3 regions of the Phytobacter cepae genome follow, and region 3 is predicted to be linked to each of the others. Evidence: predicted binding sites of a transcription regulator. Region 3 holds the regulator's gene; each other region holds the start of a gene.

Region 1 (9,995 bases), 440 kb from region 3:
GAGTCGGGCATGTTGTTTGAGCAACAGCTGATTGAAGATGAATCAATACTGCGTTATCAGGCTTGTGCAGACTTCTGGCGTCGACACTGTTACCCCTTGCCACGCGATCTGGCTCAAGTGATCCATGCATCGTGGAAAGGGCCGCAGGATCTGTTGAAAGCTATTGACCGCTATTTGCAGGGTGAAGCGCCGCACATAAAATCTGCGCCGCCTGACGATGAAACCTTGCAGAGTCGTCATCAAAAAATCCTTGAGCAAATCAATAGCGTTAAGCAGTTCTGGCTTAGTTCCGTTGCGGAGCTGGACGCGCTGATTGAAGGCTCGGGTATCATGCGGCAAAAATTTAACCGCACCAATCAGGCCCGGTGGATTGAAAAAATTAGCGCCTGGGCTCAGGAAGAGACCCTCAGCTATCAGTTACCCGAACCGCTGGAAAAATTTGCTCAGTCTTTCCTGCGCGAACGCACAAAACCGGGCACTGTGGTTCCTGAACATCCGCTATTCGAGGCAATTGAAACGCTGTTAGCGTCTCCGTTGACCTTAAAAGACCTGGTGCTGACCCGCGCCATGCGTGAAATTCGCGAGACGGTGGCCCTGGAAAAACGCCGCCGCGGCGTTTTAGGCTTTGACGATATGCTCAGTCGACTGGACAGCGCATTGCAAAGCGCCAATGGCGATGCCCTGGCGGCCGCCATTCGTGCCCGTTTTCCGGTCGCGATGATCGATGAATTTCAGGATACCGATCCCCAGCAATACCGTATTTTTCGCCGCATCTGGCACCATCAGCCTGACAATGCACTGCTCTTAATCGGTGATCCTAAGCAGGCCATTTACGCATTTCGCGGGGCGGATATTTTCACCTATATGAAAGCGCGCGATGAAGTCACCGCGCGCTATACGCTCGATACCAACTGGCGATCAGCACCAGGAATGGTCGAGAGCGTGAACCGGATTTTTAGTCAGATTAAAGACGCCTTTATGTTCCGGCAAATACCTTTCCAGCCGGTAAAATTTGCTGCCAAAAACCAGTCACTTCGCTTTGTGGTGAAAGGCGAAAAGCAGCCTGCCATGTCGATGTGGCTGATGGACGGAGAGGGCGTTGGCGTTTCAGACTATCAGTCATCAATGGCGGGCCACTGTGCTGCGCAAATCCGTGACTGGCTGATGGCCGGGCAGGCCGGTGATGCACTGCTTTACGAAGGCGAAAAGCGCAGACCATTGCGGGCCTCGGATATCACCGTGCTGGTGCGTAGCCGCCACGAAGCCACCCTTATCCGCGATGCGCTTGGGCTGCTGAACATTCCCTCGGTCTATCTTTCAAACCGTGACAGCGTCTTCGAGACGCCGGAAGCGCAGGAGATGTTGTGGTTGTTGCAGGCGGTACTGGCGCCCGAACGCGAAAGTACGCTGCGTAGCGCGTTGGCGACCGCGATGCTGGGCCTGAGTGCGTTGGATATTGAAACACTCAATAACGATGAAGCAGCATGGGATGCGGTCGTCGAGGAGTTCGCTGGCTGGCGCGAACAGTGGCAAAAGCGTGGCGTGATGCCGATGCTGCATGCGCTGATGAGTGCGCGTCAGATTGCAGAGAACCTGTTGGCGACGGCGGGTGGCGAACGGCGTCTGACCGATATTTTACACCTCGGCGAACTGTTACAGGAGGCGGGGACTAAGGTCGAAAGTGAATATGCGCTGGTGCGCTGGCTGGCACAGCATATCGCTGAACCTGACACCAATGCCTCCAGCGAACAGTTGCGTCTGGAGAGCGATAAGCACCTGGTGAAAATCGTCACCATCCATAAATCGAAAGGCCTGGAGTATCCGCTGGTCTGGCTGCCCTTTATTGCCAATTTCCGCGTCCAGGATCAGGCTTTTTACCACGATCGCGACACCTTCGCGTCCGTGCTCGATTTGAGTGGTGCCGAGGAGAGTATCGCGTTGGCAGAAACAGAGCGGCTGGCAGAAGATTTACGCCTGCTCTACGTTGCTTTGACCCGTTCGGTCTGGCACTGCAGCCTGGGCATCGCGCCGCTGTTTCGGCGTCGTGGAGAAAAAGCGGGCGAAACCGATCTTCACCTCAGCGCGCTGGGGCGTCTTATTCAACGTGGCGAGCCCATGGATGCCAGTGGTCTGCGGGCGGCGATCGGCGCGTTGTGCAACGAGGATATTGCGTTGCACACGCCCGGTGCATCGGATAATACCCGCTGGGAAATACCGCAAAGCGGGGCACTCTCACTTCATGCCCGGCAGGTAGAACGTCTGATTGCTGATGACTGGCGAGTGACCAGTTACTCAGGCCTCCAGCAGCGTGCTCACGGTATGGCTCAGGATCTGCTGCCGCGACTGGATATTGATGCCGTAGGGGAGCGTGATTCCCTGAATGAACCCATGTTGACGCCACACCAGTTCCCACGCGGGGCGTCACCCGGCACCTTCTTACATGGTTTATTTGAAGATCTCGATTTTACCCAGCCGGTGGCGGCGGAATGGGTCAGTGAAAAACTGCTGGCCGGCGGCTTTGAAGCCCACTGGCAACCGGTGATAGGCGACTGGATTGAGGCTGTTTTGCAGGCACCGCTTGGCGATACAGGGTTAGCATTATGCGAGCTGACGGCCAAAGACAAACAGGTAGAGATGGAATTTTACGTGCCCATTGAACAGCATTTGCGTGCGGAAAAACTGGACGCGCTGATCCGCCATTATGATCCGCTCTCGGCGGACTGCCCGCCGCTGAATTTTCGTGATGTGCGCGGTATGCTGAAAGGCTTTATCGACCTGGTGTTTCGTCACAACGGGCGCTATTACCTGTTGGATTACAAATCGAACTGGTTGGGTGAATCAAGTGAAGCCTATACCCGCGAGGCGATGGCTGCGGCTATGCAATCCCATCGCTATGACCTGCAATACCAGCTCTATACGCTTGCTTTGCACCGGTATTTGCGTCATCGCATCGCCGATTATGACTATGAACGCCATTTTGGCGGTGTTATTTATCTTTTCCTGCGTGGTATCGAACCCGGTAATCCGCAGCAGGGCATTTTTACTACCCGGCCTGAGGCGGCGTTAATTGACAAGATGGATGCCCTGTTTGCAGGGGAATCTCAGGAGGTAACGTCGTGACGTTGCGTACTTTGCTACTGGAAGCCGTTGAACAAAAACTGCTGCGTCCGCTTGATGTCCAGTTTGCGTGGACTGTTGCAGGTAGTGATGAGCCTGCGGTGATGTTGGCTGCGGCACTCCTGAGTCGTGACGCGGGCGAGGGGCATGTCTGCCTGCCGCTGACCCGCTTAGGCGAGGAGATGTCCTCTGTAAAAAATCCGACGCTGCTACAGACGATTTTCGAGCAGGTCGGTAGCCCTGAAAACTGGCGTGAGGTACTACAGGCCTCGGCAGCGGTGAGCGAGGGTGAAGCGATCGCACCGATGATCCTTGCCGGAGACAGGCTTTACCTGAACCGGATGTGGTGCAATGAACAGCGTGTGGCCGATTTTTTTGCCCGTGTTAATCAGCCCCTGACGGTAGACGAATCACGTCTTAAACAGGCGCTGGATGACCTGTTTCCCGCAACGGATGCCATTAACTGGCAAAAAGTGGCGGCAGCAGTGGCGCTGACCCGGCGTATTTCGGTCATCTCCGGCGGGCCCGGTACAGGCAAAACCACCACCGTAGCCAGGCTGTTGGCGGCGCTGGTGCAGATGGCTGAGGGGCAACGCTGTCGGATTAGCCTGGCCGCACCTACCGGTAAAGCGGCGGCGCGTCTGACGGAGTCGCTCGGGAAAGCGCTGCGTCAGTTGCCGCTGAGCGATGCGCAAAAAGCGACGCTACCGGACGAAGCCAGCACGCTGCACCGCTTACTGGGAGCCGTCCCGGGAAGCCAGCGGTTACGTCATCATGCCGGAAACCCGCTGCATCTGGATGTGCTGGTGGTGGATGAGGCTTCAATGATCGATCTGCCGATGATGTCGCGGCTGATTGATGCATTACCGGCCCATGCGCGCGTCATTTTCCTTGGCGATCGCGATCAGCTTGCTTCGGTAGAAGCAGGGGCTGTGTTGGGGGATATTTGCACCTGGGTTAATGCAGGTTTTACGCCGGAACGCGCCTCTGAACTCTCACGCGTTACCGGATTTACGGTGCCGGCGGGAACCGGAACGGCAGCGCGCGCACTACGTGACAGCTTATGTCTTCTGCAGCAAAGCTACCGTTTTGGCAGTGATTCCGGTATTGGTCAACTGGCTGCAGCAGTGAATCAAGGGGATAAAGCAGGCACCCGTGCCGTGTTCAGTCAGGGCTTTGACGACATCGAAAGTAAAACCTTGCTCAGTACTGAGGATTATCAGCAGATGATCGACGATGCGCTGGCAGGTTATGCGCATTATTTATCGCTGCTGAGACAGGATGTGCAACCTTCGGCGGTGATTACGGCTTTCGGAGAGTATCAGCTGTTATGTGCGTTGCGCGAAGGCCCGTTTGGTGTGAGCGGCCTCAATGAACGTATTGAGCAGGCACTGGTACGTCAGCGACATATTTTTCGCCCTGCACAAGGACGCTGGTATCACGGACGTCCCGTGATGATTACCCGTAATGATGCATCGTTGGGGCTGTTTAACGGTGATATCGGCATCGCCCTCGATCAGGGAGAGGGGATCCGCGTCTGGTTCCCGCTGCCTGATGGCACGATGAAGTCTGTTCAGCCGAGCCGTCTACCCGAGCATGAGACCGCCTGGGCGATGACAGTTCATAAATCACAAGGGTCGGAATTTGATCATGCCGCACTGATCCTGCCGGGGCAGTTTGTGCCGGTGGTGACACGAGAACTGGTTTATACCGCCATCACCCGCGCCAAAAAACGACTCTCTATGTATGCGGACGATCGCGTACTGGCGCAGGCTATCGCCACCCGCACGGAGCGGCGAAGCGGCCTTGATGCCCTTTTCCAGGCGGAAGAGTAAAACACGCCCCACGGCGAAGCGTGGGGCGAGAGGTCAGGTAAGGTCGGCCATCAATACTTTTGAGCGGCGTTGGTAGTTGTACATCTCTTTTTTGCTTTCCGGCAGAGAGTCGATGTCCACCGGGGTAAAGCCGCGTTCCTGGAACCAGTGAATGCTGCGGGTCGTCAGGACAAACAGTTTACTCAGACCCATCTGCTTCGCCTGAGCGGCGATCCTGTCGAGTAACACCTCACCGCGTGATGAGCTTCGGTAATCCGGATGAACCGCAACGCAGGCCATTTCACCGATCTTTTCTTCCGGGAACGGATAGAGCGCAGCACAGGCGATGGTCAGGTTGTCGCGCTGGACGACGGTAAATTTATCGATTTCCATCTCCAGTTGCTCACGGGAACGACGCACCAGAATACCCTGCTGCTCCAGCGGCCGAATCAGTTCCAGAATGCCGCCGATATCGTTGATGGTGGCACGGCGGATTTGTTCCGCGCTTTCCATCACAATCTGCGTACCAATACCGTCGCGCGAGAAAAGCTCCTGCAACAGCGCGCCATCTTCCTGATAGCTAATGAGATGGCTACGACGCACTCCACTCCGGCAGGCTTTCATCGCTCCCCGCAGGAAACGTACGGTGCCGGAATAGTAATCGCCTTGCTCTTCCAGCGCTTCGACGCGAGCCTGAGCTTCGTTCGGGAACAATTCGGAGACAATTTGCCCCTCTTCGTTATAAACCCCTTGCGAGGAGCAAAACCCAATCATTTTTTCTGCTTTCAGTTTGATGGCAAGCTGGGTGGCAATCTCTTCAGAGGTGAGGTTAAAACTCTCTCCGGTCACTGACACTGCCACCGGCCCCATCAGCACAATCGCGCCCCCGTCTAACTGACGGTGGATAGCTTCTTCATCAATACGACGGATGCGTCCGCTGTGGCAGTAATCGACACCATCATCGACGCCGAGCGGCTGGGCAATAATAAAATTGCCGCTGACAACATTGATGTGTGCACCCTGAAGTGGGGTATTGTTCAGGCTCATGGACAGGCGGGCGGTGATGTCCAGTTGCAGCAGACCTGCCGCCTGTTTTACCAGTTCAAGGGTTTTGGCATCGGTAACGCGGATATGTTTGTGGTAAAGCGGTTCGTGTTGATGCGCAGCAAGGTTGGCGTCAATTTGTGGACGCGCACCGTAGACCACAACCAGCCGGATTCCCAGGCTGTGCAGCAGACCGATATCGTTGACGATACTGGAAAAGTTTTCATGCTCAATGGCCTCGCCACCCAGCATAATGACAAAGGTTTTGCCCCGATGCGTATTGATATAGGGGACAGAGTGGCGAAATCCCTGCACCAGTTCGGTTCTACGTTCCTTTACCACGGCCAACCCTCACTGCATGATTATTCGTAAAAAATGTATTTTTATTCTTTTATTGGCTGATGTGCAAGCCATAAATGCATTACCAGTTAATATGAGTCTTTATCACTTCCGACCAGACTACACCTCATTTACCGTTTTATAGATGACAGCTTATGCGTCATTCGTTAAAGTTTTCGGTCAATTCTGACGTTTCATTAGTCATTCATCATTTTTGCTTTTGCTCGGGAGTGGCATGTCGGGAAGTCATAAAGCGCTAAGCCGCCGCAAATTAATACAGGGTGCGGGGGCAATGTGGTTATTAAGCGTGAGCCAGGTTGGCCTTGCCGCCGTGAGTCAGGTGGTCGCTGTGCGCGTCTGGCCTGCTTCTACTTATACCCGTGTCACCGTGGAATCTAACCGGGTCATCAACTATCGCCAGTTTTCGCTGAGCAATCCTGACCGGCTGGTGGTCGATCTCGAAGGCGTGAACCTCAACTCTGTACTGAAAGGCATGGGCGCGCAGATTCGCAACGACGATCCTTTCATTAAATCCGCGCGTGTCGGGCAGTTTGATCCAAAGACGGTGCGTATGGTGTTTGAGCTCAAGCAGGATATTAAGCCGCAGCTGTTTGCGCTTGCGCCGGTCGCCGGATTTAAAGAGCGTCTGGTGATGGATCTCTATCCCGCCAATGCAAAAGATGTTCAGGATCCGTTACTGGCGTTGCTTGAGGAGTATAACCAGGGCGATCTGGATAAGCAGGTTCCGCCAGCACAAAGTGGCCCGCAGCCGGGTAAAGCCGGGCGCGACCGTCCGATCGTTATCATGTTGGATCCCGGACACGGCGGTGAGGATCCGGGGGCCATCGGTAAGTACCGGACCCGTGAGAAAGATGTGGTGCTGCAAATTGCCCGTCGCTTGCGCGCGCTTATTGAAAAAGAGGGCAACATGAAAGCGTACATGACACGTAATGAAGATGTCTTCATTCCGTTGAAGGTGCGTGTGGCTAAAGCACAAAAGCAGCGTGCCGACCTGTTTGTTTCCATTCACGCCGATGCCTTTAGCAGCCGTCAGCCTCATGGATCATCGGTGTTTGCGCTGTCAACGAAAGGGGCCACCAGTACGGCGGCTAAATTCCTTGCTGAGACGCAGAACGCAGCGGATTTGATCGGCGGCGTGAGCAAAAGCGGTGACCGGTATCTTGATCATACGATGTTCGATATGGTGCAGTCGCTGACGATCAACGACAGTCTGAAGTTTGGTAAAGCGGTGCTGAACAAGCTGGGTAGCATCAATAGCCTGCACAAAAATAGCGTTGAGCAGGCTGGGTTTGCGGTGCTGAAAGCCCCGGATATTCCGTCGATCCTCGTCGAAACAGCGTTTATCAGTAACGTTGAAGAGGAGCGTAAGCTCAAAACCGCGAAGTTCCAGCAAGAGGTGGCGGAGTCAATCCTGGCCGGAATTAAAGCGTACTTTGCTGATGGTGCGACCCTGGCGAGAAGAGGCTGATCCTATAGCCCGGATGTTAATTTGGATGAATCCCCGGGAGCGTACAAAGGTACGTGACTGGGGTGAATGAAGGCGGCCAACATGGGCGCAGCGTGAAGGAAAAACACAGGATGGTTTATTCGAATCATTCATGTTGCGCCGAGGCGGCAACTGAATGAATCCCCGGGAGCGTACAAAGGTACGTGACTGGGGTGAATGAAGGCAGCCAACATGGGCGCAGCGTGAAGGGTAACAACAGGATAGTTTATTCGAATCATTCATGTTGCGCCGAGGCGGCAACTGAATGAATCCCCGGGAGCGTACAAAGGTACGTGACTGGGGTGAATGAAGGCGGCCAACATGGGCGCAGCGTGAAGGATGAAGAATAAAAACAAAAAAACACCCGTTAAGGTGCTTAATATGTTGGTTGCGGGGGCCGGATTTGAACCGACGACCTTCGGGTTATGAGCCCGACGAGCTACCAGGCTGCTCCACCCCGCGTCCGTCTTTCTACGTCGTATTTCAAACCACATGTGCGTTGGCTTTCCTCGTTCACCTCAGTCACTTACTCGTGTAAGCTCCTAAGGATTCACTGCGTCGCCGCCTTCCTGTGATTCGAACTACTCGTATAAATAATCAGATTGTAATTGGTTGCGGGGGCCAGATTTGAACTGACGACCTTCGGGTTATGAGCCCGACGAGCTACCAGGCTGCTCCACCCCGCGTCCGCGGTTACTCTTCCATCGAGTAACGTTACTTCTGATTTTAATTGGTTGCGGGGGCCAGATTTGAACTGACGACCTTCGGGTTATGAGCCCGACGAGCTACCAGGCTGCTCCACCCCGCGTCCGTGGAAGCGCACTATACTCCGCTAACGTTCTGATGCAACCCTTTTTTAACGATTTAGCGTAATAGCCGTTGATTTGCCTAAAAAAAGGACGATGCGTTGAATTTCCAGGCGAAATTTGCGCAAGGTAGCGCAATCGCATTTCAATACCGGGGGCGGTTTGTTATCTTCATCACGCTCCGGATTAACCAGAAGATGAGAGACCATGAAAGGACGTTGGGCAAAATATCTAATCACAGGCGCAATGATGGCAATGCTTGCAGCCTGTTCGTCGAAACCGACCGATCGCGGTCAGCAGTATAAAGATGGCAAGTTTGACCAGCCTTTCTCTCTGGTAAACCAGCCTGATGCGGTTGGGGCACCGATCAACGCAGGCGATTTCTCTGAGCAGGTGAGCCAAATCCGCAGCGCGTCTCCGCGTCTTTATTCCGGTCAGAGTTCTGTTTATAGCGCAGTACAGGACTGGTTGCGCGCCGGAGGGGATACCCGCAACATGCGTCAGTTCGGCATTGATGCCTGGCAGATGGAAGGGGCGGATAACTATGGTAACGTCCAGTTTACGGGCTACTACACGCCGGTTGTGCAGGCGCGTCACACTCGGCAGGGTGAGTTCCAGTACCCCATTTATCGTATGCCGCCTAAACGTGGGCGTTTGCCGTCACGCGCCGAAATTTATGCCGGTGGCCTGAGTGACAGTTATGTGCTGGCCTACAGCAATTCCCTGATGGACAACTTCATCATGGATGTGCAGGGCAGCGGCTATATCGATTTTGGCGATGGCAGCCCACTGAACTTCTTTAGCTACTCCGGCAAGAACGGTCACGCTTACCGCAGCATTGGCAAAGTGCTTATCGATCGCGGCGAAGTGAAAAAAGAAGATATGTCGATGCAGGCGATCCGCCATTGGGGTGAAACGCATAGTGAAGCTCAGGTTCGCGAGCTGCTGGAACAAAACCCTTCTTTCGTCTTCTTTAAACCGCAATCTTACGCGCCGGTAAAAGGTGCCAGTGCCGTACCGCTGATTGGTCGCGCTTCTGTGGCGTCAGATCGCAGTATTATCCCGGCGGGTACCACACTGCTTGCCGAAGTACCGCTGCTGGATGTGAATGGCAAATTTACCGGTCAGTATGAGTTGCGTCTGATGGTGGCGCTTGATGTCGGTGGCGCGATTAAAGGCCAGCATTTTGATATTTACCAGGGCATTGGTCCCGATGCCGGCCACCGCGCAGGCTGGTACAACCATTATGGTCGTGTATGGGTGCTGAAAACGGCTCCGGGTACAGGCGGCGTGTTCAGCGGCTGAATGTGGTACACTTCTTCCTCTCTCCCGTTCAGGCGGGAGAGTCTTTTCCCTTCCTTTTTTCCA
Region 2 (9,995 bases), 730 kb from region 3:
AGCTCCAGCGACAACGACTCCACTGCCTTCTTGATGGTCGCTTCATTGAGATCGGGTTGGTCTTTCAGTTTACGCAGAGTACGAGCAATCACTTCCGGGTTGTTTGCGGCTTCGCCTTTTGGCGAAATGCTGTGGTATTGCTCAGCGGTATTGGCAAGATTCAGAAACTGGCTGAAGGCACGCGCCACCGGCAGCAGTTCATCATTGGACAGGTTTTGCAGCGTGTTGAGCAACTCCTGACGATTGACCTCGTTACCAGCACGTGAAGATTTGGACAGCTTACGGATAGTTTCGACCCTTTCAAGGATGTTCTCTCCTAGCGCATCCTTGATGGTATCCCCCAGCAGCTTGCCGAGCATACTGACATTACTACGCAAAGCGGAATATTGTTCGTTCATGTTAACCCAGACACCCCATCTCATTTTATTTTGTTATATCCACCGTCCTGCAACGTGAAACGGATAGATATCAGACACCGCCTTTTATAAAGCCACGTAAAACCCACGGCGTCAATTGCGGCGAAATCGGTTCAGCAAACGAATAAAAGGCGTGAATTTATGAAATTTAATTCGCTTTGCCGCTGATAAGTATTGCTTATGGAATTGTGAATAACGTCACGACGTTTCCTCCCCATCCCGAAGGTGACATAGCGGTATGGGGAGGGCGTTGATCAGTGCCAGCAGAAGTGATGCACGACCTGCGTGATCAATTCACGGGTAGGTTTAATAAAGCGTGTCTCAAGATATTCATCAGGCTGATGGGCCTGATTAATTGAACCTGGACCTAACACCAGGGTGGGGCACAGGGTCTGGATGAACGGCGCTTCGGTGCAGTAGTTCACCACCTCCGTCTCTACACCCAGCAGTTTTTCCACCACTTCGACCAGTTGATGGTCCGGCGGGCATTCGTAGCCTGGAATCGGTGGATGCAGTTCAGACACGGTCAGGCGGCCCGGCCAGCGGCTGCTCACCGGCTCTAATGCTTCTTCAAGCAGACCGTTCAGATCGTTTAGCGTCATACCCGGCAGTGGGCGAATATCCATGTGCAACTCGCAGCAGGCACAAATGCGGTTGGAGGCGTCGCCGCCGTTAATGCTGCCCAGGTTCAGCGTGGGATACGGCACGGTGAAGGCGTCATAGTGATAACGCGCTTTCAGGCTGTCTCGCAGCTGGAGAATATGACCGATGGCATCATGCATCAGTTCGATGGCGTTGACCCCACGCGCAGGGTCGCTGGAATGACCGGATTGCCCCAGGATGCGAATCGCGCTTGAGATGTGACCTTTGTGGGCGCGCACCGGCTGCAGGGAGGTCGGCTCACCGATAATGGCGCAATCCGGCCGCAGTTGCGTGTTTTCGGCAAAGTAACGTGCCCCTGCCATGCTGGTCTCTTCATCGGCCGTTGCCAGCACGTAAAGTGGTTTTTTCAGTTTCGTCACATCAACATCACGCAGCGCATCCAGGATGAAGGCGAAAAAGCCTTTCATGTCGGCGGTACCGAGACCGTAGAGCTTGTTGTCGTGTTCGGTGAGGGTGAAGGGATCGCGCGTCCAGCGGCCGTCATCAAACGGCACGGTATCGGTATGACCGGTTAATAACAGGCCACCAGCCCCCTCGCCAATGCTGGCCAGTAGATTAAACTTGTTACGCGTGCCGGGAACGGGTTGCACTTCCACCTTGAACCCAAGATCGCCAAACCATCCTGCCAGCAGATTGATTAAAGAAGCATTGCTTTGATCAAGAGCTTCTTCCGTTGCGCTGATGGACGGAGTGCCAATCAGGGCGCGGTAAATCTCGATAAATGGTGGCAAATTCATTTTCATTGTTGACATACCTGAGTTCGTGATAGTATCAATATTCATGCATTAATAGTGAATAAAAATACATTAATGTTGAGCGTAAAGGAACCCATTCGGCGCCTTTACAGAGCGACGTGGGACTGATGCCAAATCACTCCCTGGCAAACTTGACGCACTAAGAAGGTAGACTGCCCCGATGTTGAACACGTTAATTGTGGGTGCCAGCGGCTACGCCGGCGCAGAGCTAGTGACCTATGTAAATCGCCATCCTCATATGAACATAACCGCTTTGACGGTTTCAGCGCAAAGCAATGATGCAGGAAAATTAATCTCCGATTTACATCCGCAGTTGAAAGGTATTGTCGATCTGCCGTTGCAGCCCATGTCCGACATCAGCGAGTTCGTTGAGGGCGTGGATGTGGTATTTCTGGCCACCGCACATGAAGTGAGTCATGACCTGGCGCCGCAGTTTCTTGCCGCTGGCTGCGTGGTGTTTGATCTCTCTGGTGCGTTCCGCGTTAACGATCCCGCATTTTATGAAAAATTCTACGGCTTCACTCACCAGCATCCTGACCTGCTCGCGCAGGCGGTGTACGGGCTGGCGGAGTGGAGCACTGATGCGCTGAAAGAGGCGAATCTCATCGCGGTGCCGGGGTGCTACCCAACGGCGGCGCAGCTCTCCCTTAAACCGCTGATTGATGCGGGCGTGCTGGATCTCAACCAGTGGCCGGTCATTAATGCGACCAGCGGTGTGAGCGGTGCAGGGCGTAAAGCCGCGATTTCCAACAGTTTCTGCGAAGTTAGTCTGCAGCCGTATGGCGTGTTCAATCACCGTCATCATCCTGAAATTACGACTCACCTGGGCGCACCGGTGATTTTCACCCCGCATCTGGGTAACTTCCCGCGTGGCATTCTGGAAACCATCACCTGCCGTCTGAAGCCTGGCGTGATGCACGCGGAAATTGCCGCGCTTTTCCAGCAAGCCTATGGCGACAAACCGCTGGTGCGGCTGTATGACAAAGGCGTTCCGGCATTGAAAAATGTGGTGGGTCTGCCGTTCTGTGATATTGGTTTTGCGGTGCAGGATGAACACCTGATTGTGGTCGCCACAGAAGATAACCTCTTGAAAGGGGCGGCTGCTCAGGCCATGCAATGTGCAAATATTCGTTTCGGCTATGCTGAAACCCAGTCTCTAATCTAATTAAGTGCAGGCGTGAAGATGAACCCATTAATTATTAAACTCGGTGGCGTACTGCTGGATAGTGAAGAAGCGCTGGAGCGTCTGTTCACCGCGCTGGTGAATTACCGTGAATCGCACGACCGCCCGCTGGTGATTGTGCACGGCGGTGGCTGCGTGGTGGATGAGCTCATGAAAAAGCTTAATCTGCCGGTCACTAAGAAAAACGGCCTGCGTGTGACGCCTGCCGATCAAATCGACATTATTACTGGCGCGCTGGCGGGCACGGCCAATAAAACCCTGCTGGCCTGGGCGAAAAAACACAAAATTGCCTCCGTTGGCCTGTTCCTCGGCGATGGTGATAGCGTGCAAGTCACCCAGTTGGATCAAGAGCTGGGCCATGTCGGTCAGGCCCTGCCGGGCTCACCGAAGCTGGTGAACGCTTTGCTGGACGGGGGCTTCCTGCCCGTTATCAGCTCCATTGGTGTGACTGACGATGGCCGCCTGATGAACGTCAATGCTGACCAGGCGGCGACGGCACTGGCGGCAACACTGGGGGCGGATCTGATTCTGCTCTCCGACGTGAGCGGCATTCTGGATGGCAAGGGCCAACGTATTGCTGAAATGACCGCAGCGAAAGCGGAGCAGCTTATTGAGCAGGGGATTATCACCGACGGCATGATTGTGAAGGTGAACGCCGCACTGGATGCCGCGCGCGCCCTGAACCGTCCGGTGGATATCGCCTCCTGGCGCCACGCAGAGCAACTGCCTGCGCTGTTTAACGGTACGCCGATCGGCACGCGTATTCTCGCGTAAGCACAAACAACAGAATCTTAAGGCCGGACAGGCGCAGCGCCATCCGGCATAAATATCAGAACGAAACGAATTTAAGGAAGCATGTTATGGCACTTTGGGGCGGGCGTTTTACTCAGGCAGCGGATCAACGGTTCAAACAGTTCAATGACTCTTTGCGCTTTGACTATCGCCTGGCGGAGCAGGATATCGTTGGCTCTGTGGCCTGGTCCAAAGCACTGGTCACCGTGGGGGTGTTAACGCCGGAAGAGCAAACTCAGCTGGAAGGGGCACTCAACGTCCTGCTGGAAGAGGTTCAGGCGAATCCGCAGCAGATCCTCGAAAGTGATGCCGAAGATATTCATAGCTGGGTTGAAGGCAAGCTGATCGACAAAGTGGGTCAGTTGGGTAAAAAGCTGCACACCGGGCGTAGCCGTAACGATCAGGTGGCGACCGATCTTAAGCTGTGGTGCAAAGATACGGTAACAGAGCTGCTGGCCGCATGCCGTCAGCTTCAAAGCGCGCTGGTAGAAACCGCAGAAAATAACCAGGACGCGGTAATGCCGGGTTATACCCATTTGCAACGTGCCCAGCCGATAACCTTTGCGCACTGGTGCCTGGCCTATGTAGAGATGCTGGCGCGTGACGAAAGCCGTTTGCAGGATACGCTGAAACGTCTGGACGTCAGCCCGCTGGGCTGCGGTGCGCTGGCAGGTACCGCCTATGAAATCGATCGTGAGCAGCTGGCTGGTTGGCTTGGCTTTGCATCCGCAACCCGCAACAGCCTGGACACCGTCTCTGACCGTGATCATGTGCTGGAACTGCTCTCGGATGCGTCTATTAGCATGGTCCACCTCTCTCGTTTCGCCGAAGACCTGATCTTCTTTAATACCGGTGAAGCAGGATTTGTGGAGCTGTCCGACCGTGTTACCTCAGGCTCTTCCCTGATGCCTCAGAAAAAAAACCCGGATGCGCTGGAGCTGATCCGCGGGAAATGTGGGCGCGTACAAGGGGCGTTGACCGGCATGATGATGACCCTGAAAGGTCTGCCGCTGGCCTACAACAAAGATATGCAGGAAGACAAAGAAGGGTTGTTCGATGCGCTCGACACCTGGCTCGACTGTTTGCATATGGCGGCACTGGTGCTGGATGGCATTCAGGTGAAGCGTCCACGTTGTCAGGAAGCCGCGCAACAGGGCTATGCTAACGCGACAGAGCTGGCGGATTACCTGGTGGCCAAAGGCGTTCCGTTCCGTGAAGCACACCATATTGTGGGCGAAGCGGTGGTTGAAGCTATTCGCCAGGGCAAACCGTTGGAAGATCTGGCGCTGGCAGATTTGCAGAAATTCAGTGCGGTTATCGCGGATGATGTCTATCCGATCCTGTCGCTGCAATCCTGCCTCGATAAGCGCGCCGCAAAAGGCGGTGTATCTCCACAACAGGTCTCACAGGCGATTGCGGATGCAAAAGGGCGTTTAGTGTAATTATCAGTCGCCTGATGCCCTCACTCCGGCCCTTTGCTCACAGGCAGAGGGAGCAAAACAGCCTGACCTTGCGTTGGGCTTTTTTACGCAAAAAAAAGCGGACACACAGGTCCGCAAAATGTTCACGTTGGCTTTAGTTATTCAGAGAGATAGAGGCAGTGGCATCAAGGGTAATGGTGACCGCTTCGTTTCTGGAGTTAATTATTGTACAGAAGGCTTGATAGGGATAATCGTTCATTGCTATTCTATCTATCGCCATGAACTATCGTGGCGACGGAGGATGAATAATGAATATTCGTGATCTTGAATATCTGGTGGCGTTAGCAGAACACCGCCATTTTCGCCGTGCAGCGGATTCCTGCCATGTCAGCCAGCCAACCCTGAGCGGGCAAATACGTAAACTGGAAGACGAGCTTGGCGTGATGCTTTTAGAGCGCACCAGCCGCAAAGTCCTGTTTACACAGGCCGGTCTGTTGCTGGTTGATCAGGCACGCACTGTGTTGCGTGAGGTCAAAGTGCTCAAGGAGATGGCAAGCCAGCAGGGGGAAGCGATGTCCGGCCCACTGCATATTGGTCTAATCCCCACCGTTGGACCTTACCTGCTGCCGCAAATTATTCCTTTGCTGCATCAGACGTTCCCGAAGCTGGAAATGTATTTGCACGAAGCGCAAACCCATCAATTACTGGCGCAGCTGGACAGCGGCAAACTCGATTGTGCCATTCTCGCGCTGGTGAAAGAAAGTGAAGCCTTTATTGAAGTACCGCTGTTTGATGAGCCAATGATGCTGGCAATTTATGCCGATCATCCATGGGCGAATCGTGACCGCGTACCGATGGCCGACCTGGCAGGTGAGAAATTGCTTATGCTGGAAGATGGGCACTGCCTGCGCGATCAGGCAATGGGCTTCTGCTTTGAAGCGGGTGCTGAAGAAGACACCCATTTCCGGGCAACCAGCCTTGAGACGCTGCGCAACATGGTGGCGGCAGGAAGCGGTATTACTTTGCTGCCTGCACTGTCCGTTCCGCGCGAACGTGAGCGTGATGGGGTGATTTATCTGCCCTGTATCAAGCCAGAACCCCGGCGTACCGTTGGGTTGGTTTATCGCCCGGGTTCCCCGCTGCGTAGCCGTTATGAACAGCTGGCAGAGGCCATCCGCAGTACGATGGATGGCCATTTCGACAGCGCGTTAAAACAGGCGGTTTAAACCGTTTAACGCGGCTACCCGATAGGCTTCCGCCATGGTCGGGTAGTTAAAGGTGGTGTTAACAAAGTACTCGATCGTGTTACCGCCGCCTTTCTGCTCCATTATCGCCTGGCCAATGTGAATGATTTCGGCCGCGCGCTCGCCAAAGCAATGAATACCTAGAATTTCTTTGGTTTCACGATGGAACAAGATTTTCAGCGTGCCCACACTCATCCCGACGATTTGCGCCCGCGCCAGGTGCTTAAATTGCGCCCGACCCACTTCATAAGGCACTTTCATCGCCGTCAATTGCTGCTCGGTTTTGCCCACCGAACTGATTTCAGGAATGGTGTAGATCCCGGTCGGAATATCTTCAATCAGATGCGCGGTGGCTTCCCCTTTCATCATCGCCTGGGCGGCGATCCGGCCCTGGTCATAGGCTGCAGAGGCCAGGCTCGGGTAACCAATGACGTCTCCCACTGCATAAACATGCTGCAGCGCGGTCTGGTACATGCTGTTGACCTTTAACTGCCCACGTCCGTCAGCATCCAGCCCGATGTTTTCCAACTGCAGACTGTCGGTGTTGCCGGTGCGTCCGTTGGCGTAGAGGAGGCAATCTGCTTTCACTTTCTTACCGGATTTCAGGTGCATAATCACACCGTCGTCCATGCCTTCTATACGCTCATACTCTTCGTTATGGCGAATCACCACACCGCTGTTCCAGAAGTGATAGGAAAGGGAGTCCGACATCTCCTGATCGAGGAAGGCCAGCAGGCGATCGCGGGTGTTGATCAGATCCACTTTGACGTTCATTCCTCTGAAGATCGATGCATATTCGCAGCCGATCACCCCCGCGCCATAGATGATCACATGGCGAGGTTCATGATGCATATTCAGAATGGAGTCGCTGTCGTAAATGCGCGGATGCGCAAAATCGGTATCGGTCGGGTGGTAAGGGCGTGAACCGCAGGCAATGACGAATTTTTCCGCCGTTAAGGTTTCAATCGAACCGTCCGGGCACTCCATGGCCAGCGTATGCGGGTCAACAAAATGCGCATTACCCTGCAGGATTTCACAGCGGTTACGCTCGTAAAAGCCCTGACGCATTTGCGTTTGCTGGTTAATCACGCTGTCTGCGTGATTCAGGATGTCGGCAAATGAGGAGCGAAGAATTCGGGTGTGGTCACTGTAAAGAGGGTTTTGATTGAATTCGATAATACGGCTGACAGCATGGCGAAGCGCTTTAGAAGGGATAGTTCCCCAGTGGGTACATCCGCCGCCCACATTATGATAGCGCTCAATGACCGCTACCCGGGCACCCTGTTTAACCAGTCCCATAGCAGCACCTTCACCGCCTGGGCCTGAGCCTATAACTATTGCGTCGTAATCGTAGGAATGTGGCATGGTAAGGCTTACCTGTTCTTATACATAAAAGCAACATAATAGTAACATCAACGGCAGGATAACCCAATTATCGTTGTGCTTTTTTCGTGCGGGAAAGCAGAAAGACCTCGTAAACAATCATTCACAATCCAGTACAATCCGATTAGTTTTATTCTCTGGTATAGTGCCAGCAGGTCTGCGGAAGGATTCAAGCATCGTGATGGGCGTAAGAGCGCAACAAAAAGAGAGAACCCGGCGTTCGCTGGTTGAAGCAGCATTCAGTCAACTGAGTGCCGAGCGTAGTTTCGCCAGTCTGAGCCTGCGCGAGGTGGCGCGTGAAGCGGGTATAGCCCCTACGTCCTTTTATCGTCATTTCCGCGATGTGGATGAACTTGGCCTGACGATGGTTGATGAGAGCGGTTTGATGCTGCGCCAACTGATGCGTCAGGCGCGTCAGCGTATTGCGAAAGGTGGCAGTGTTATCCGCACGTCAGTCTCAACGTTCATGGAATTTATCGGCAATAACCCTAATGCTTTCCAGTTGTTGCTGCGAGAGCGCTCCGGTACATCTGCGGCGTTTCGTGCGGCAGTAGCGCGTGAAATCCAGCATTTTATTGCGGAACTTGCCGACTATCTTGAACTCGAAAACCATATGCCGCGAGCGTTCACCGAAGCGCAGGCTGAGGCGATGGTGACGATTGTATTCAGTGCTGGTGCCGAGGCGCTGGATGTGGGCATTGAACAACGCAGGCAATTAGAAGAGCGACTGGTCTTACAGCTGAGGATGATTTCCAAAGGCGCGTATTACTGGTATCGCCGCGAACAAGAAAAAATGGCGCATCAACCCGATGAGTGAAGGATGAGTAATGAAACAGACAGGTCAAGATAAAGGTACGTTGCTGCTGGCGTTGATCGCTGGCTTATCGATTAATGGCACCTTTGCAGCGATTTTCAGCTCCATCGTGCCTTTCTCCGTATTCCCTATTATTTCACTGGTGCTGACGGTTTACTGTCTGCATCAGCGTTATCAAAATCGCACCATGCCGGTGGGCTTGCCCGGCCTTGCCGCCGCCTGTTTTATTCTCGGCGTGCTGCTTTACAGTACCGTGGTTCGTGCGGAATATCCGGACATTGGCTCCAACTTCTTCCCGGCGGTGCTGTCGGTGATTCTGGTGTTCTGGATCGGTTTCCGCATGCGTAACCGCAATCAGGGGCTATAGGCCGGATAAGGCATTTATGCCGCCATCCGGCAACCAGTATTACTTCGCTGTTAACAGAACCCCGCACTCCATATGGTGCGTATAGGGGAACTGATCGAACAGGGCCAGACGTTCAATGTTGTGCGTCTGGCTTAGCGTTTCAAGATTCTTACACAACGTTTCCGGGTTGCAGGAAATATATAAAATCCGGGGATAAGCCTGCACCATCTTCTCGGTTTCGCTGTCCAGTCCACTGCGTGGCGGATCGACGAAAATCGTCTCACACTGGTAGCTCTGCAAATCAATGCCCTGCAAGCGGTTAAATTCACGAACACCGTTCATGGCCTGAGTGAACTCTTCTGCCGACATACGGATAATCTGTACATTATCGATATGGTTTGCCGCAATGTTGTATTGCGCGGCGGCGACCGACGGCTTGGCAATTTCTGTCGCCAGAACGCGGTCGAAGTTACGGGCGAGTGCCAGCGAGAAGTTGCCATTACCGCAGTAGAGCTCCAGAAGATCCCCTGTTGACCCTTTTGTTGCACCCAGCGCCCACTCCAGCATCTGCACGTTCATGGCCGCATTGGGCTGTGTGAAGCTGTTTTCCACCTGACGGTAAATCATCTCTTTGCCGCCGACAGGCAGACGCTCGTCAATAAAGTCCTGGTCCAGCTCGATTTTGGTTTTGGTGGCACGGCCAATCAGATGCACATTCAGGTTTTGCGCACGCAGCGCATCACGCAGGCGGCTCGCCTCTTCACGCCATTCATCATCCAGTTTTTTATGGTAGAGCAAGGAAACAATCGCCTGATTACTCATGGTGGTCAGGTAATCAATCTGGAAGAGCTTGTGGCGAAGCGTTTTGTTCTCGCGCAGGTTCTCCATCAGCACGTTCATCAACTGATTAATCAGCTCGCTCGCGGCCGGAAAGCTGTCGACGCGGATGCGGCTTTTGGTCTGCTGATCGAAAATAAT
Region 3 (9,995 bases):
GTTCAGAACGATGATGTAGTCACCAGTATCAACGTGCGGAGTGTATTCCGCTTTGTGCTTACCGCGCAGGCGACGAGCCAGTTCGGTAGCCAGACGGCCCAGAGTTTTACCGGTCGCGTCAACAACATACCAGTCGCGTTTTACGGTTTCTGGTTTAGCTGTAAAAGTTTTCATTAAAAGCTTACCCAAATAAATAAGTTACACGTTGGTGAACACCCAAACGTTTAGTCAGTTGAGGTTCACACGACAGAGTCCGGCAAACCTACCCCTTCGAATAGCCTATGCCAGCACATAGAAAGTTTTGGGAAAAAACCTTCTCGTAACGTGGGGTCGCAAGATTATAGAGAAGTCGAGGTCAAAGATCGACCCCTAATTGTGATTCGACGCGGGTTTTTCCGGGGGTGGGGTTTGTGCGCTTGAGTGCCCTCACCCGAAGCCCCTCTCCCGCGGGAGAGGGCAGCGTTTATTACGGCATGTGCGAGCGCTTGAGGTACTCCTCGCTCTGCATCTCCTGCAAGCGTGACAGACAGCGCTGGAACTCAAACTTGAGCCGCTCACCCTGATAGATGTCGAATAGCGGCACTTCCGCACTGATCACCAGCTTGACGTGTCGTTCATAAAACTCATCGACCAACGCAATAAACCGCCGCGCTTCGCTTTCCATCAGCGGCGTCATCACGGGAACATCAAACAGCATCACCGTGTGGAACAGGCGCGACAGTGCAATGTAGTCATGTTGGCTACGGGCATCCACGCATAAGGTCGTGAATGACACCGCCAGCGTTTGGTTTTCGACGCCCAGCGTCGCCATCGGACGATGGTTGATGTCGAGCGTCGGTGCGTTGCCTCGCGGCGCGCCCGCCAACGCCTGCCACAATTTATCCATTTGCTGCGTCGTTTCATCCTTCAGGGGCGAAAGCCACAGATGCGCCTGGGTCAGCGTACGTAGACGATAATCAACGCCTGCATCCACATTCATGATGTCGCAGTGCTGTTTAATCGCGTCAATGGCCGGCAGAAAACGCGCTCGTTGCAAACCGTTACGATAAAGTTCATCAGGCGGAATGTTTGACGTTGCCACCAGCGTAATGCCACGAGCAAACAGCGCTTTCATCAGCCCACCGAGCAGCATGGCATCCGTAATGTCTGAGACAAAAAACTCATCAAAACAGAGCACATCCGTTTCTGCTTTGAAGCGGTCAGCCACACTCTCCAGCGGATCGCTATGCCCTTGTAATTCTCGAAGTTCTTCATGAACACGGAGCATAAAGCGGTGGAAGTGGAGCCGCTGTTTACGCGTTCCCGGCAGGCTCTGATAGAAGAGATCCATCAGCCAGGTTTTACCGCGTCCGACGCCGCCCCACATATACAGACCGCGAACCGGAGCCTGTAAGGCAGGTTCGCGTTTACCCAGCAGTTTGCCAAATTTCGCCATTAAACCGCCCCGCTCTGGGGCCGCTTCTTCTTTGGTCACAATCTGTTGGTATATGTTGTCCAGCCGGGTAACGGCCTCTTTTTGCACATCGTCTGATTGATGGCTACCCTCGTTCAGGGCATTGATATATCGCGAGGTTGGGGAAAGACTCTGCATAGTGTAAAAGTTGTTCCTTGAAAATCGATCCTGCCCACAGGGTTGACCAAAAAAAGGTCGCTCTACCCTACGCGATGCCGCGCCGGGATTCCACTTCTGCGCGATTAGCGGTTATAGTGGCATAATCAGGCGCAGGCAAGGAGCTTGCAGCCACCACCCTACGGAATCATAAGACAATGGGAGAAGTACATGACCTGGGAATACGCGCTAATTGGGTTAGTTGTCGGTATCATAATTGGTGCCGTGGCCATGCGTTTTGGAAACCGGAAATTACGCCAGCAGCAGGCCTTGCAGTACGAGCTGGAAAAGAACAAAGCGGAGCTTGAAGAGTACCGTGAAGAACTCGTGAGTCACTTCGCTCGTAGCGCAGAACTTCTGGATAACATGGCGGACGATTATCGCCAGCTGTATCAACACATGGCAAAAAGTTCCAGTAGCCTGCTGCCAGAAATGTCGGCCGAAGAGAACCCCTTCCGCAATCGTCTGGCCGAGTCTGAAGCGGGTAACGATCAGGCACCGGTGCAGATTCCTCGTGACTATTCCGAAGGCGCATCGGGTCTGCTGCGCGGGGGCGCACCCCGTAAATAACCCTCTTTTGCTTTGCATTTTTAACGGGCGCACATGTTGCGCCCGTCCTGTCTTAACAAACCCAGCTATTATTTAGTCATATCCGCATTGTTCCTGGGTTGAAATTTCAATAACATCAACCTGTTTTACGTCGTTTTTTCCCCCTTTCACTTTAGGTTACGAGAGCCAGCATCAATGAAGAAACAAACCCTGCTGTTGAGTGCGTTAGCGTTAAGTGTCGGGTTATCTCTTTCGGCACCCATTCCGACTCTGGCGGCAATGCCGTCACAGATACCGGGCCAGGGGGCGCTGCCCAGTCTTGCGCCAGTGCTGGAGAAAGTCTTACCTGCGGTGGTCAGCGTGCAGGTGGAAGGGACGGCGGTACAAGGTCAAAAAGTCCCTGATGAGTTGAAAAAATATTTCGGTGAAGAGCTGCCCGACCAGCAAGCCCAACCGTTTGAAGGGCTTGGCTCCGGCGTAATCATCGACGCAGCGAAAGGCTATGTGCTCACCAATAATCACGTGATTAATCAGGCGCAAAAAATCAGTGTGCAGCTTAATGACGGGCGTGAATTTGAAGCCAAACTCATTGGCGGCGATGACCAGAGCGACATCGCGCTGCTGCAATTACAGAACCCCACCAACCTGACGCAAATTGCCATCGCCGACTCCGATAAACTCCGCGTAGGCGATTTTGTTATCGCGGTGGGTAATCCATTCGGGCTGGGGCAAACCGCCACTTCCGGCATAGTCTCTGCCCTGGGCCGCAGCGGGCTAAACCTGGAAGGCCTGGAGAATTTCATTCAGACCGATGCCTCTATCAACCGGGGGAACTCCGGCGGTGCGCTGCTGAATCTGAACGGTGAGCTGATCGGGATTAATACCGCTATTCTCGCGCCCAGCGGCGGCAGCGTGGGTATCGGGTTCGCTATCCCGGGTAATATGGCGCAAACCCTTGCCCAGCAGTTGATTCAATTCGGCGAAATCAAACGCGGTCTGCTCGGTATCAAAGGGACCGAAATGAGCGCCGATATCGCCAAAGCTTTCAACCTGAACGTGCAGCGTGGCGCGTTTGTTAGCGAAGTGCTGGCGAATTCAGGTTCAGCGAAGGCTGGCATCAAATCCGGCGATGTCATTGTTAGCCTCAACGACAAGCCGCTGAACAGCTTTGCCGAACTGCGTTCGCGTATTGCGACAACCGAACCGGGTACAAAAGTGAAGCTGGGCCTGCTGCGTGAGGGGAAACCGCTGGATGTGGAAGTGACGCTGGATAAGAGCACGTCATCCTCTGCCAGCGCAGAGCTGATTTCTCCAGCGCTTCAGGGTGCCTCGTTGAGCGATGGTCAGTTAAAAGACGGCACCAAAGGCATCAGCATTGAAAATGTTGAGAAAAGTAGCGCTGCCGCTCAGGCAGGATTACATAAAGATGATGTCATCATCGGCATTAACCGCACGCGCGTACAATCCATTGCTGAGCTACGCAAAGTGCTGGAGTCCAAACCTGGCGTCATCGCGCTGCAAATTATTCGCGGCAACGAAACTCTTTATTTATTGCTGCGTTAAGCAAATGCGATCCCGGACATCACCGCTGCATGTGATGTCCGGATAAGTCATGCTATGCTGCTGCCGATCCCTTAACAACGACGCCCGCATCATGTTTTTGAAGTTCTTACGCTCGGTAGTACTCGGTTTAATTGTCGGTGGCCTGATCCTCGCCGCCGTGCCCTCATTACGCCAGAAAATCACTTTTTCGACACCGCAGTTCGACAGCTCCGGCGATACGCCTGCCAGCTACAATGCGGCGGTTCGTCGCGCCGCGCCTGCGGTGGTGTACGTGTATAACCGGGGTCTGAACAATTCGTCACATAACCGTCTGGAGATTCGTACCCTGGGCTCCGGGGTTATCATGGATCAGCGCGGATATATTGTGACGAACAAGCATGTGATCAACGATGCTGACCAGATTATCGTCGCTCTGCAGGACGGCCGCGTGTTTGAAGCACTACTGGTAGGCTCTGATTCCCTCACCGACCTGGCGGTACTCAAAATCAACGCCAACGGCGGGCTTCCTGTGATTCCTATTAATACCCAGCGCGTGCCGCACATCGGCGATGTCGTCCTGGCGATCGGTAACCCTTACAACCTCGGGCAGACCATCACTCAGGGGATCATCAGCGCTACCGGGCGTATCGGGTTAAACCCAACCGGTCGACAGAATTTCCTGCAAACCGATGCATCCATCAACCACGGTAACTCCGGTGGCGCGCTGGTCAATTCACTCGGTGAGCTAATGGGGATAAACACCCTGTCATTCGATAAAAGCAACGATGGCGAAACGCCTGAAGGTATCGGTTTCGCCATCCCCTTCCAGCTTGCTACCAAGATCATGGACAAGCTGATCCGCGATGGGCGCGTGATCCGGGGCTACATTGGGATCGGCGGACGAGAAATTGCGCCCATGCACACTCAGGGCGGTGGCATTGATCAGATCCAGGGGATCGTGGTCAATGAAGTGGCACCGGATGGCCCGGCCGCCCAGGCCGGCATTCAGGTCAATGATGTCATTGTTTCGGTGAATGGCAAACCGGCCATATCCGCTCTGGAAACGATGGACCAGGTGGCAGAAATTCGTCCCGGCTCGGACATTCCGGTGGAAGTGATGCGAGAAGATAAAAAGCTGAAGCTTCAGGTCACTATTCAGGAATATCCGGCGACAAATTAAAGGAAATAAAAAACCGGAGCGCATAGGGCTCCGGTTTTTTATGCTCACCCCTGGCGGCAAACGGCACACCAGGCAGCGTTCATCCTCATTTGTTGACGAAGTCTTCGCCCAGTTGAATATCTTTATTGAGCGTGTCTAACATCCCTTCCAGCGCTTGCTGTTCAAAGGCGCTCAGTTTGCCAATCGCCTGACGCTCCTCAATACCGTTTTTACCCAGCAACAGCGGCTGTGAGAAGAAACGTGCATAGTGCCCGTCGCCTTCCACATACGCGCATTCCACGACGCCTTTCTCACCTTGTAGAGCGCGTACCAGTGACAGACCAAAACGTGCCGCAGCCTGCCCCATAGAGAGCGTTGCAGAGCCGCCACCTGCCTTCGCTTCCACCACTTCAGTACCCGCATTCTGGATACGCTTAGTCAGATCCGCGATTTCTTGTTCAGTGAAGCTGACGTCCGGGATTTGCGACAATAAAGGCAGGATGGTCACACCGGAATGACCGCCGACAACCGGCACCTCGACATCCGTTGGTTGCTTGCCTTTCAGCTCAGCCACGAAGGTATTGGAACGGATGATGTCCAGGGTCGTCACCCCAAACAGTTTATTCTTGTCATACACGCCCGCTTTTTTCAGCACTTCTGCGGCGATGGCAACCGTGGTATTGACCGGGTTAGTAATAATGCCAATGCATGCTTTTGGGCAGGTTGTCGCAATCTGCGCAACCAGGTTTTTGACAATGCCAGCATTGACGTTAAAGAGATCAGAGCGGTCCATACCCGGTTTACGCGCGACGCCAGCAGAAATCAGTACCACATCTGCACCGTGCAGCGCGGGGGTGGCATCTTCACCGGAAAAACCTTTGATTTTAACAGCAGTAGGGATATGGCTGAGGTCGACAGCAACCCCAGGAGTGACAGGAGCAATATCATACAGAGTGAGTTCTGAACCTGAAGGCAGTTGTGTTTTCAGTAGTAGAGCTAACGCCTGGCCAATGCCACCAGCTGCGCCGAGGACTGCAACTTTCATCATAAACTCCTTATTATGGTTAGCTAAATATTTTGTTACTCCGCTACGGCGACCTTAATTCACCCTGATAATTATGGCATCATGCAAATCAAAATTCTGCGGCACGGCACGCTTTTAAAATATTATAATGGGCTTTTACGATCGACTGGCAAACAAACTCAGCGATTAACACTGAGTGTTTACAATATAGACTCGACAACCCTCAAAACAACACCAATTGCATAACATTTATTTTACTTTTGCTTAAATTTGCGACACAAGCCACAAGCAGATTTTCTCCTGGCCGAAAAGACAGAGAGAACATTTGTATCTTTAATAACAGTATTTTAGATCTTTCCACAGTAGATTATTTGCATAAAAATTCATCCATATGCATAATAATGTAGTTTTCACGACCTGATACGGGTGACTTATGCGAAGCTCGGCAAAACAAGAAGAATTAGTTAAAGCGTTCAAGGCGCTACTTAAAGAAGAGAAGTTTAGTTCTCAGGGAGAAATCGTGCTGGCGTTGCAGGAGCAGGGTTTTGACAATATTAATCAGTCAAAAGTCTCTCGCATGCTCACCAAGTTTGGCGCCGTGCGTACGCGTAATGCCAAAATGGAGATGGTGTACTGCCTGCCTGCAGAACTGGGCGTTCCCACCACGTCCAGCCCGCTGAAGAATCTGGTGCTGGATATTGACTACAACTCGGCGGTGGTAGTGATTCATACCAGCCCGGGCGCAGCTCAGCTTATTGCCCGCTTGCTTGACTCATTAGGCAAGGCGGAAGGCATTCTGGGCACCATTGCGGGCGATGATACCATTTTCACCACGCCTGCGAACGGGTTCACGGTGAAAGAGCTGTACGAGGCCATCCTCGTTTTATTTGAACAAGAGCTCTGACGCCCCTTGCCCCTCATCCTGCCGTGAGGGGTTCTCCTCCCCCTCAAATTCATCTGGCTGTCACTAGCTGCACCTTCTTTTGACACATTGTGCGATTTCCTTTCACAAACCATTCACCATAAGAATGGTTTCGCACAAATAATCAAAATTCATCATCCCCATGATTTTAAATAAGAAAATGAAAATAATTTTCTTTTTTTATACACGAATTGATATAAAAAATGGCTTCCTTACCACTTATTTACCTTTGAAATAATTAGTCTGGTATTAATTTTCCGGGTGATTAGTGTATACTTGATTTTGTGATGAGGGTCACGAAACAAGACTCTCCAAAAGAAAATATGACGAGGCAATTATCATGAATATCAAATCTACCGTTGCAGCACTGAGCGTTCTTTCTGTTCTCTCTTTTGGCGCATTCGCCGCAGATTCTATCGGTGCCGATCAAGCACAAAACCGTCAGTCTTTAGGCACCGTTTCTGTAGGCGGCATCAGCTCTTCTCCGATGGACATGCGCGCTGAACTGAACAAGAAAGCTGAAGAGCAGGGTGCTTCTTCTTATCGCATTATCGAAGCACGTACCGGTGACAATTGGCACGCCACTGCTGAGCTGTATAAATAAGCTGTACTGAACAAACCCTGTATCAACCTGTAATAGATATCGCTCAACGGCACCAGGCATAAAAATAGCAGTTCAACCCTTCTCGCCGTTGGGAATTGAGGAGAAAGATTATGAAACGTAACACAATCATCGCAACCCTTGGTTTAGCTTCACTGTTGTCTTTCGGCGCGAGCGCCGCAACGCAAGTGTCTGCGGACCAGGCGCAAAACCTGCAATCTCTGGGCAGCATTTCTGTCTCTCAGACGGCCAGTTCCCCAATGAGTATCCGTGAGCAACTGTCGGCCAAAGCCGATCAGGCGGGCGCTTCCAGCTATCGCGTTACCGAGCTACAGGAAGGCGACACCTGGCACGCAACCGCCCAACTGTATAAATAATCCCTCGTCGTATGTCCTACGACTTGCCCCTGCTTGCAGGGGCTTTTTTATCTCTGTCGCTTAACGAATGTTAAAACGTAACTGCCCTTCCAGCTCTTCTTCAGCCTCATCAAATAACAAAATCAACGCGCCAAAACGCCGACGTAATTTTTCAGGCAAATGAATAAACTCAATTTCGAGTGGCACGGGTAACTCGCTCGTCACCACATGCCAGAGGGTATCCAGATCGCTGACTTTGTCACGATCGAGTGAAAACTGGCGGGAAAAATCACGGTAAAATGCGGGCTGATCGTCTATTTCATCAAAATCAAAAGTATAGGTATTCATTGTCCGCCATCCTGCCAAAAGGGGCGGTAATCCCGCCCCGTAAGCTTATAGACCCCCGAGATGCAGGGTTTTAACCTCGAGAAACTCCTCCAGACCGAGCACCGACCCCTCACGTCCGAGTCCAGATTCTTTAACTCCCCCAAACGGGCCAAGCTCCGTTGAGACAGCACATTCATTGATGCCAATCATGCCGCTTTCAATGGCTTGTGAAACACGGAAGACCCGCGACAGATTCTGCGTATAGAAGTAGGCAGCAAGGCCAAATGGCGTCGCGTTAGCACGCTGAATCACTTCATCTTCAGACGTAAACCGGAAACAGGCGGCGACCGGACCAAAGGTCTCTTCACGAGCAAGTTTCATGCCGTCGCTGCAATCCCCCAGCACCGTTGGCTGCCAGAAATTTCCGCCCAGCGAATGCGCTTTTCCGCCCGCCAGCACTTTTGCACCATGCGCAACGGCATCTTCAACATGCTCGCGAACCTTATCAACAGCGGAAGATTCAATCAGCGGCCCGACCACAACGCCCTCCTCAAGACCGTTACCGACCTTCAGCGCATTCACCGCTTCTGCCAGCTTCTGCGTAAAAGCGTCATAGACCGACTCATGGATGAAGAAACGGTTGACGCTCACGCAGACCTGCCCGGCATTACGGAATTTGTTGGCAATGGCCCCGTTCACTGCGGCATCAAGATCTGCATCCTCAAAAACGATATAAGGTGCATTGCCGCCGAGTTCCATAGAGACTTTTTTCATGGTTTCAGCAGCATTACGCATCAGCGTTTTCCCGACCGCAGTGGAGCCGGTAAAGGAGATTTTACGCACGTCCTGGCTTGCCATAATGGCATCGCTAATTTCGGACGTGGTCCCGGCTACCGCGTTCAATACACCATCCGGTACCCCGGCTTTCTTCGCCAGCGTCAGTAACGCGAAGGCGCTCAGTGGCGTATTGTTGGCGGGTTTAATTACGCCAGTACACCCTGCTGCCAGCGCGGGTCCCAGTTTACGGGTGAGCATCGCCATCGGGAAATTCCAGGGCGTGATCGCCGCCACCACCCCAATGGGCTCACGGGTGGCGTAAATGCGAGAACCGGGTTTAACGGGCGGAATAATTTCACCGTTGGCGCGTTTAGCCTGCTCGGCAAACCACTGAATAAAGCTGGCGGCATACTCCACCTCACCTTCTGCTTCTTTCAACGGTTTGCCCTGCTCCGTAGTCATCAATTGCCCCAGCCAGCGCTTATTCTCAATCATCAATTCGTACCAGCGATACAGAATCGTGGAGCGCTCTTTGGCGGTTTTTGCACGCCAGGCGGGGAAGGCTTTGGTCGCCGCAGCAATGGCCTCTTCGGTCTCTTTTTTCCCCGCTTTCGCCACTTTTGCTATCACGTCACCCGTTGCCGGATTCAGTACGTCAAATGTCGTATCCAGTGATTTCCAGACGCCATCCACCAGATAACCCGTCTGAAATAGTTCACTATCCTGCAATGCCTGCGTAGTCATTTGTCCTCCTGAACGGTGATTTAAAAACCTCCCGTAAAGTATAGCCATAAAAAAACCGACGCTTTGCGCGTCGGCTTCAGGGTTAACTCGTGGTCAGTGCATGTTGGTATTTATGCAGCATACCGGTTAAACGCTTAACAGGTTCAGTAACCTGAGGTGGCGCATCCCAGTAGGAGAGCTTTTCCTGATAGATGCCCAACTCTTCCAGTAACTGAGAAAAATAACGCCGTCGCTTGCTGTCGCTACCTGCGGAGATAATCTGGTCTGCCGTACGTCGCAACTGGCGGTGAAAAGCAGAAAGATCATCGTTAATGGGCACCGGCGCATCGCGCAAACGTTGATGGGCGATAATCAAGGTCAGCGCCAGACGAAACTTCGCCAGATC

What was found. Region 3 encodes ArgR, which controls arginine synthesis, uptake and breakdown. Its sites were predicted from a motif close to ANTGAATAAAAATACANT; they were not measured.
Positions count from the first base shown of each region.
Region 1: argA (amino-acid N-acetyltransferase) is a predicted target of ArgR. The motif match lies at 6,350-6,367, and genes of this name have one in related genera.
Region 2: argC (N-acetyl-gamma-glutamyl-phosphate reductase) is a predicted target of ArgR. The motif match lies at 1,870-1,887, and genes of this name have one in related genera.

Region 1 covers NZ_CM135107.1:997,981-1,007,975, forward strand. The annotation lists gene recB (exodeoxyribonuclease V subunit beta) at 1-3,120, shown strand, start outside; gene recD (exodeoxyribonuclease V subunit alpha) at 3,117-4,952, shown strand; gene argA (amino-acid N-acetyltransferase) at 4,986-6,317, opposite strand; gene amiC (N-acetylmuramoyl-L-alanine amidase AmiC) at 6,550-7,803, shown strand; tRNA gene ACUY4Q_RS04770 (tRNA-Met) at 8,207-8,283, opposite strand; tRNA gene ACUY4Q_RS04775 (tRNA-Met) at 8,431-8,507, opposite strand; tRNA gene ACUY4Q_RS04780 (tRNA-Met) at 8,553-8,629, opposite strand; gene mltA (murein transglycosylase A) at 8,835-9,932, shown strand.
Region 2 covers NZ_CM135107.1:4,986,325-4,996,319, reverse strand. The annotation lists gene ppc (phosphoenolpyruvate carboxylase) at 1-398, opposite strand, end outside; gene argE (acetylornithine deacetylase) at 671-1,822, opposite strand; gene argC (N-acetyl-gamma-glutamyl-phosphate reductase) at 1,995-2,999, shown strand; gene argB (acetylglutamate kinase) at 3,018-3,791, shown strand; gene argH (argininosuccinate lyase) at 3,878-5,251, shown strand; gene oxyR (DNA-binding transcriptional regulator OxyR) at 5,539-6,456, shown strand; gene sthA (Si-specific NAD(P)(+) transhydrogenase) at 6,439-7,839, opposite strand; gene fabR (HTH-type transcriptional repressor FabR) at 8,036-8,674, shown strand; gene ACUY4Q_RS23380 (YijD family membrane protein) at 8,685-9,038, shown strand; gene trmA (tRNA (uridine(54)-C5)-methyltransferase TrmA) at 9,078-9,995, opposite strand, start outside.
Region 3 covers NZ_CM135107.1:554,512-564,506, reverse strand. The annotation lists gene rplM (50S ribosomal protein L13) at 1-174, opposite strand, end outside; gene zapE (cell division protein ZapE) at 467-1,591, opposite strand; gene zapG (Z-ring associated protein ZapG) at 1,781-2,179, shown strand; gene degQ (serine endoprotease DegQ) at 2,354-3,721, shown strand; gene degS (outer membrane-stress sensor serine endopeptidase DegS) at 3,813-4,880, shown strand; gene mdh (malate dehydrogenase) at 4,966-5,904, opposite strand; gene argR (transcriptional regulator ArgR) at 6,317-6,787, shown strand; gene yhcN (peroxide/acid stress response protein YhcN) at 7,146-7,409, shown strand; gene yhcN (peroxide/acid stress response protein YhcN) at 7,520-7,783, shown strand; gene ACUY4Q_RS02675 (barstar family protein) at 7,844-8,110, opposite strand; gene ACUY4Q_RS02670 (NAD-dependent succinate-semialdehyde dehydrogenase) at 8,156-9,610, opposite strand; gene aaeB (p-hydroxybenzoic acid efflux pump subunit AaeB) at 9,693-9,995, opposite strand, start outside.